Regions from separate parts of the Paenibacillus sp. MB22_1 genome, predicted to be linked through region 1. Evidence: riboswitches for the same ligand, from Rfam matches in the RefSeq annotation. Region 1 holds a riboswitch; the other holds the start of a gene.
What was found. Region 1 has a riboswitch for glycine ahead of gcvT (glycine cleavage system aminomethyltransferase GcvT). Riboswitches for the same ligand answer to the same signal wherever they lie in the genome.
Positions count from the first base shown of each region.

Region 1 (4,184 bases):
TGCTGAATCGCTCGAACCGGGAACGGCTCGATTATTTAGCGCAAACCTACCAGGTACAAACAGCGGCTGAAGAGGACGCGAAACGGGTCTACTTGCGGGATGCATCGATTATCGTCCTGGCGATGAAGCCGAAGGACGCCGGCGAAGCTTTGGCTGAACTTGGACCGCTTCTGCGCGAGGGTCAGTTGATCGTCTCCCTGATCGCCGGCTTATCTATCGCGACGATTCAAGTCCTGCTTGGCAGTCCGGTCGCAGTGGCTCGCACGATGCCAAACACCTCCTGCTCCATCGGACATGGAGCTACCGGGATCTCCTTCTCTCCGGAGACCACCGAGGCGCAGCGCGCCCAAGTCTTGTCGATGTTTGAAGCCGTTGGAATGGTTAGCGTTATCCCGGAAGAACAAATGGAAATTTTGACGGGCGTATCCGGGAGCGGACCTGCATATGTTTATTATCTGATGGAAGCGATGATTGAAGCGGGCATCGAAGGCGGGCTAACACCAGAGCAATCCCGCGAGCTTACCGTGCAAACGGTGCTGGGCGCTGCCCTCATGATGTCGGAAACCGGCGAAGCGCCTACCAAGCTGCGTGCGGACATCACCTCGCCAAACGGTTCGACGCAAGCGGCGATCGGCGTGCTGGAAGCCGGCAGCTTTCAGCCGAACGTAAAGGCTGCGGTCCACCGGGCTGCCGAACGCTCGAAAGAAATGGGCGAAGCCGTGAGACAAGCGCTGTTGTAGCAGCGAAGCTGTGTGGTGCAGCGATGGCCGGCAATGCACTTAAGGCCAGTATGAAAGGGGGACGGCAGCATGAACTACGTCGATATCCCATGGGAAGAAAAACAAGCGGCGCTGGACGCCATCCAACGCCTGTGGGAGGAGTTCGCCGCCCGCGGTTGGTTCCCCGCTTCCAGCGGCAGCTTGTCGATGAGGGTCGGCCGGTATACGCCGGACCGGTTCGTGTTTGCCGTAACAGCCGACGAGACGTATAAGTCGGAGCTGTCAGCGGCACCCTCCCCTCCGGCAGGCGTGCTGTTCGTCGATTCCGCCGGCGCGCCCTGTGAGCCAACGCGGCTCAAGCCTTGCGCCGACGCACCGATACACGCGAGAATCTACCGGATGACCGGCTGCGGCGCGATCGCGCACGTACATACGACGTTCAATAATGTGCTCAGCGACTATTTCGCAGCGGATGGCGGCGTCCCACTCAAGGGAAACGAACTGCTCAAAAGCCTAGAGATATGGGAGATGCAAGCGGAGATCCGAGTGCCGATTCTGCCAAACGCCGCCGAGCTCCCTGCCATCCTCAAGCAAATCCCGGGCAGTCTGGATACAAGTGTGCCCGCGTTGTTGCTGCAAAATCACGGGATCTATGCCTGGGGGGCTAACATCACCAAGGCCAAGCGCCATCTGGAAGCGCTGGAGTTTATGTTTGAAGCGCTGTACCGTTCCCTGCTGTTGCCCCCCAAAGGGCATCATGCCTAAAAAAACAACTCGCGACAAGCGATAGCGGAGTTATGCTGACCGAACATCAGCGGCTTCCGCGATTACGCTGACCGCGAGTTTCTTACTTTGCCCGAAATCTTGCTTTATCTCTCGATAAATTCCGCATACGCCTTCGCGTCCATCAAATTCGCCAGCGCGACGTTTGCGTCTTCCTTCAAACGAATGTGAACCATCCAGCCCCCGTCGTACGGCTCTTCATTCACGAGCTCCGGCGCGGTATCCAGCTCCCGGTTCACCGCCAGCACAGTCCCGCTGACCGGCGTAAACAAATCGGCGACCGTCTTAACGGATTCGATCGTTCCGATGCCTTCCTGCGCTTCGAATTCCTGCCCCGGTTCGGGCAGCTCCACGAACACGATGTCGCCCAGCCGATGTTGGGCTACGTCGGAGATGCCGATCTTCACCGTCCCATCCCCCAAATCAAGCACCCATTCATGCTCATCGCTGTACAACACGTTTTCCCTGATCTCACTAGCCAAAGCTTGCTCCTCCTCTTTCGGATGATCTAGCATACCTTACACATTGTGGATTATCTATCTTCGTATTTCCCTCGTTCAGATTATTCCAAACCTAGCTCTCATGTCAATATTATTAACACATTTGATAGAGTCTAACAAAATGTAAGCGTAGCCTTTTCCAGTAAACGAATTTAATTAAAATTATTATGATAACTTTATTGACATCTAGGCGGTTTTTGAGTATTAATGAGATGTGTAAGCTGCGGTTGATGGCAGGGGGAGAGATTACAATTACCGTATTGTAACGCCGAAGGAGCAAGCCGCGAAGCGGTGAATCTCTCAGGCAAAAGGACCTCTGCCGGACGCAACTCTGGAGAGCATTCACGTAGAGGTATCCTCTACGTGAATCACCCAAGGGGAAACCTGCGCGAGCTTCGAGCCTTAGCACAGGGTAACTCTCAGGTACAAGGGACAGAGCCGGGAAGAACCGTTAGGTAGGCTAGCGGGTTTTCTTTGGCCTGTCCTTTTTGCTGTTCTCAAAAATTGGCCGATCCGGCCCTTACGAGGTGATGGCAATGTCCGAATCCGCATTGCGGCGTACGCCGCTCTATCCCGGATATGCGCGTTATGAAGGAGTCCGCTGTATCGATTTCGGCGGTTGGGAGCTGCCGGTGCAGTTCAGCGGCATCCAGAAAGAGCACGAAGCCGTGCGCGAGCGCGCCGGTCTGTTTGACGTATCGCATATGGGCGAATTTTTCGTGGAGGGCCCTGAGTCGGAACGCTTTTTGCAACACATGACAACCAACGACGTGACTCTGCTTCAGCCGGGGAAAGCCCAATACACCTTGCTCTGCTATCCCGATGGCGGCGTGGTGGACGATCTGTTGATCTATCAACTGGATGAAGGCAAGTACATGCTGGTGGTCAACGCCTCGAATATTGAAAAAGACTGGGACTGGCTGCAGCAGCACCTTCCTGCTGAAGGTGTAACCATGCGGAACGCCTCCGACGAGACGGCGTTGCTTGCCGTTCAAGGGCCGCTGGCCGCCTCCCTCCTCTCCCCTCTTAGCGAAGGGGAGGATCCAGTGGCCTTGCGTCCGTTCACATTTATCCGGGAAGCGCGGATTGCCGGCATACCTGCCTTGCTGTCCAGAACCGGGTATACCGGCGAGGACGGATTTGAGTTGTATGTAGCAGCCGAGCAAGCGCAAGCGCTTTGGGACATACTGATGGAGGCCGGGGAGAGCCATGGCCTTCTCCCGGCCGGGCTGGGCGCTAGAGATACGCTGCGCTTCGAAGCTTGCCTGCCTCTGTACGGCCAGGAATTGGGACCTGAGATCACCCCGCTCGAAGTGGGCTTAAACCGATTCGTGAAGCTGGAGCAAGGCGACTTCATCGGCCGCGATGCATTGATCAAACAACGGGATGAAGGCATCCCTCGCCGCCTCGTCGGCCTGGAGATGATCGATCGCGGGATTCCGCGTACGCATTACCCGGTGTTTGCCGAAGGCTCTGAGGAACCGATCGGAGAAGTCACGACAGGCACGCAATCGCCTACCCTGAAAAAAAACCTCGGGATGGCGATCCTCACCAACCGCTATACCAAACCCGGCACGATTGTGGAGGTCGACATCCGCGGCAAGCGGCTGAAGGCCAAGGTCGTCCCGCTGCCGTTCTATCGCCGAAACCCTGCCGCCAAGCGGTGAAAGGAGAACACGAAATCAGATGCTAAAACATCGTTATTTGCCGTTAACCGAACAAGACCAAGCGGAAATGCTGCAAACGATCGGCGCAAGCTCCGTCCAAGAGCTGTTCAAGGACATTCCGGAGAGCATTCGCATTCAAGGTGAACTCCCGGTATCCCCTCGTTTAGACGAATACGCGCTGACCCGCCACTTAGCAGAACTTGCCGGTCGTAATGCCGACACCGACCGATTCACCAGCTTTCTTGGTGCCGGGATTTATGACCATCACATTCCTTCCGTCATTCAGCACGTCGTGTCCCGTTCGGAATTTTATACCGCGTACACGCCGTATCAGCCGGAAATTAGCCAAGGCGAGCTGCAGGCGATTTTCGAATTCCAGTCGTACATCTGCGAGCTGACCGGACTGAAGGTCGCCAATGCCAGCATGTACGACGGAGCTACCGCTTTAGCCGAAGCCGGCAACCTGGCCGCGGCTGCCACCAGACGCAAACAGCTTATCGTCTCCCGCACCGTCC
Region 1 is NZ_JBLADV010000001.1:1,099,355-1,103,538, reverse strand. It holds gene proC (pyrroline-5-carboxylate reductase) at 1-740, shown strand, start outside; gene mtnB (methylthioribulose 1-phosphate dehydratase) at 810-1,484, shown strand; gene gcvH (glycine cleavage system protein GcvH) at 1,589-2,017, opposite strand; glycine riboswitch at 2,230-2,328, shown strand; gene gcvT (glycine cleavage system aminomethyltransferase GcvT) at 2,539-3,669, shown strand; gene gcvPA (aminomethyl-transferring glycine dehydrogenase subunit GcvPA) at 3,689-4,184, shown strand, end outside.

Region 2 (4,184 bases), on a different contig from region 1:
CGGAGCGGTCGTTTCGTTGTCGATGGTTACGTTATCCCGTTACGTTCCGATCCAGCGGCGCGGCAAAGCGATGGCCTTGATCATGTCGGCCGTATCGCTGGCAGCTTTGCCACCTTGTTTTTGCTGCCGCAAATTTTAGTGCATCGCTTCGGATTAACCGCCAGCCATGCCGGACTGGTCATCTTCCCGGGCTCGATCCTCGCGATGGTCGCTTCCCGCAAAGTGGGTTCGGTCATCGACCGTCACGGGAAGCTGCTTGCACTAGTCTCGTCGTTCGTTTATTTGCGCAGCGTTGTTGTTGCATTGCAGTCAACAAGAAGCAATGCAACACCATGGAAGCCCAACCGGAATAAACCGAATCCATACCCTACCTCTGAAAAAAGAAAACCTTTGGAGCAACTCCTTCTACTTCTTCCGGCTTCGCAGCTCCTTCATGATTTTGCGGCCGGTAGGCGTTTGTGCCAGCCCGCCCTGCGCGGTTTCGCGATGGCGGCTGGGCATCGCCGAGCCCACCTCCAGCATCACGTCGATGACTTCGTCCGACGGGATCGCACTGCGCACACCGGCCAAGGCCATATCGGCGGCAGCCAGCGCATTCACCGCCCCAAAGCCGTTACGCACGATACAAGGAATTTCGACGAGACCGCCAACGGGATCACAGATCAACCCCAGCGTGTTCTTTAACGCGAGGCCAACGGCGTGCACCGCCTGCTCCGGCGTCCCGCCGCGTAGCTCAACCATTGCACCGGCCGCCATCCCAATCGCCGATCCGATTTCTGCTTGGCAGCCCCCTTCTGCACCGGAAATAAACGAGTTGTTGGCGATCACGTACCCGATGGCCCCCGCGCAAAACAACCCGCGCACAAGATGCTCATCCTCCCAGCCGAAGCGCTCTTGGGCGCTGACGAACACGCCGGGGATGATGCCGCACGAGCCCGCCGTCGGCGTGGCGACGATCCGGCCCATCGAAGCGTTCACCTCGGACACGGCCAGCGCATAAGCCATGGCCTGACATGCGATGTCACCAACCGAGGTCTCACTGCGATTGCGGTAAGCCTCCACCCTTTTGGCATCGCCGCCGGTCAGCCCGCTTGTGGAGACGATATCCTCCGTCAGCCCCTTATGCACCGCCGTTTTCATGATTTGGTAGTATTCGTTCATGGCGGCCAAAATTTCTTCCTCCGATTGCCCGCTCTCTTCCACCTGGTCCTGAATCATAATGCTGGAAATCGTGCGAGATTCCCGCTCACAGAGCTGGGCCAGCTCACGTAAATTTTTAAAACGCATCGTGCTCCCTCCTCGCTTTACTTCGTCAGATCAATATAGGACACTTGGCTGACATGCTCCAACGCACGGATCGCCTCCACTAATTCCGGCGGAATGGACGAATCGGCTTCCACAACAGTCAGTGCCTCAGCGGTCCGCCCTTTCCGATCGGTAATAATGTAGCCGATATTGACGTTCTCCCGGCTGAACAAGGCCGTAATCCCTGCCAGTACCCCTTGCCGGTCTGCGTGGGAGATGACCAGCGTCGGCAGCTCGCCTGAGCATTTCACCTCAAAACCGTCGATGTTGCGAATGACGATCGTCCCTCCGCCAATGGATGCCCCCATGACCTCGATATGACTTCCGTCTTGGCGGGTTAGTTTTATTTTTACCGTATTCGGATGGGCCCCAGGCAGGACTCCGGTGGCAAACACCACCTCAATCCCCTGCTTTTCAGCGTCCTGCATCGACTGGCGGATTCGCTCGTCGTCCGTACGGTAATCCAGAATGCCGCCAACGATGGCCAGATCGGTACCGTGCCCGCTGTACGTTTCGGCAAAGGAGCCGTAGAAACAAATCTCCGCCTTGACCGGCGCGGTTCCGAGCAGCTGACGGGCAAATCGTCCAATCCGTACAGCCCCGGCCGTATGTGAGCTGGAAGGCCCAATCATCGCCGGACCGATAATAGAAAATACGCTTTTAAATCGCATCGCTACATCTTCCCCTCATTTTTTCTATGACGAAAAAGAGACAGAGCAAAAAGGCTGCTGCCTTTCGCTCTGTCCCCGTTACCTGAAAGTTTAATGTTCCCGGTTCAACTTAACATCCGGGTCCATGTACCTCTTGGGTGGCTGTTCGCTCTCTCCAGAGTGGCGTCCGATCATGGTCCTTGTACCTGAGAGATTCGGCTGCCGGCTGCAGGACCGGCCCTTGCTCCTTCGGTGCCGCTAAGCTGGCGTCCCTTTTCGGATCAGCCCGCGGACTCTCCCATCATCCTCATTCGCCGATATGAATTTGTGCTTAATGTAAACCGAAGCTAGCAAGATGTCAAGATATCTTACATAAATTCCGGTGGTTCACGTTGAATTCTAGTTATTTTTTCCTATTTTTATAAGAAAATATGTATATTTTACTCATCCACCCACTTGTATACCTGATTTTACAGATATATACTGTCCGTAACAACCCCAGATTTTACCTTATTTTATGAATTGTTGAAAAATAAGGTGCGCTCCGTGTTAACTTATCTTCACTCTATGACCCCTGCTAAACTAAAACGATTCTCTCCACAGCATTGGCTTCAACTCACATCCACATCCACCATGACTTACTTACACCCGCTTCCACTATTTTACATGAAGGAGGTGATGTACCCAAGAGGCACTTGCTTCAATTTTTGTCAGGCGTAATGCGTCCGGACTCAGCTATTCGTTTCTCCGGGCGGCCGTCACAGGATGGATGTTGGGCTTAAAACTTAATCAAAGGGAGTGAAGAAGTTGATAAGTCTCAAGAGATTTCGCAAACCTTTCTCGCTTGGCATGTCGATCCTTCTTGCGTTAACTCTCGTTCCCGTCGCCTCCGCCAGCAGCAGCAGCGTATCGGGACAAAGCAGCCTGAGATCGAGCGCGCCCCAAGTGGCCGAAGCCAAGATCGACGCTAAATTGCAGACCCAGTTTAAGCAAGACGACTTCGTCACCTACCTGGTCAAACTCAAGGAGCAGACCGATACAACTTCGGTCGCCAAGCTGGCTCTTCAGAAAGCCCAGCTGGAGAAATCCACTCCTTCCGCCGCGAAGCTGTCCGTACGGACTTCCGTTGTCAGCGCCCTGCGCGAAACGGCCTCCCGCACCCAATATGCGCTGGAGGAATACTTGCGGAAAGCCCAGCAATCCGGAGAGGTGAAAGACTACAAAAGCTACTTTATCGTAAATGCCATGGCGGTGACAAGCTCGAAAGAAGTACTGGAGCAAATCGCCCTTTTCCCCGAAGTGGAGAAAATTCTGCCGAATGAAGAACGACATCTGCAAAAGGTTGAAATCCACAAAGATGCGGCTGCAGAGCCTGCCGTGAAACCGGCCGACGAAATTTCTTCTTCGCTGGGCGGTACAAGTCAAGCTCCCTCCGACGTTACTCCAAGCAGCGTCGAGTGGAACATCGCCCAGGTCAATGCCCCCGAGGTGTGGAATATGGGCATCGACGGCACCGGCATCGTTGTAGCTAACCTCGATACCGGGGTAGATTACAACCACCCGGCTCTACGGAGCAAATGGCGGGCCCTTGATGCTTCGGGCAATATCGTGAATCCCGAACTCAGCTGGTATGATCCGCACAGCCATGCTTCGCTGCCTACCGATAGCCACGGCCACGGCACGCACACCATGGGAACGATGGTTGGTTCGGAGCCGGACGGCTCGAACCAGATCGGCGTTGCGCCTGGGGCGAAATGGATCGCAGTCCGTATCTTTAACCCCTCCACCACGGATGCCATCATTCTGGACGGCGGCCAATGGTTGCTCGCCCCGGTGGATGCCGAAGGGAATCTGCATCCGGAGCTGGCTCCGGACGTGGTGAACAATTCCTGGGGAGGAGGCCCCGGTATTGATGAATGGTTCCGCCCGATCGTACAAGCTTGGAGAAGCGCGCAAATCTTCCCTGAGTTCTCGGCGGGCAACACCGATATCTTCAACCCCGGCGGTCCCGGTTCGGTAGCTGCGCCAGCTAACTATCCTGAAGCGTTTGCCACCGGTGCTACGGACATCAACGGGAATTTGGCGGATTTCTCTTTGCGTGGACCTTCGCCTTACGGTGAAATTAAACCGGAAGTTTCCGCACCAGGGGTCAACATTCGGTCCTCCGTTCCCGGTGGTGCCTATGAAGGCGGCTGGGACGGCACCTCGATGGCAGGCCCGCATACGACA
Region 2 is NZ_JBLADV010000002.1:2,468,982-2,473,165, reverse strand. It holds gene ACL02P_RS23000 (MFS transporter) at 1-139, shown strand, start outside; gene sdaAA (L-serine ammonia-lyase, iron-sulfur-dependent, subunit alpha) at 406-1,287, opposite strand; gene sdaAB (L-serine ammonia-lyase, iron-sulfur-dependent subunit beta) at 1,305-1,976, opposite strand; glycine riboswitch at 2,140-2,266, opposite strand; gene ACL02P_RS22985 (S8 family serine peptidase) at 2,763-4,184, shown strand, end outside.
Region 2: linked by a shared signal. The riboswitch ahead of sdaAB (L-serine ammonia-lyase, iron-sulfur-dependent subunit beta) and the one ahead of gcvT (glycine cleavage system aminomethyltransferase GcvT) in region 1 are both predicted to bind glycine.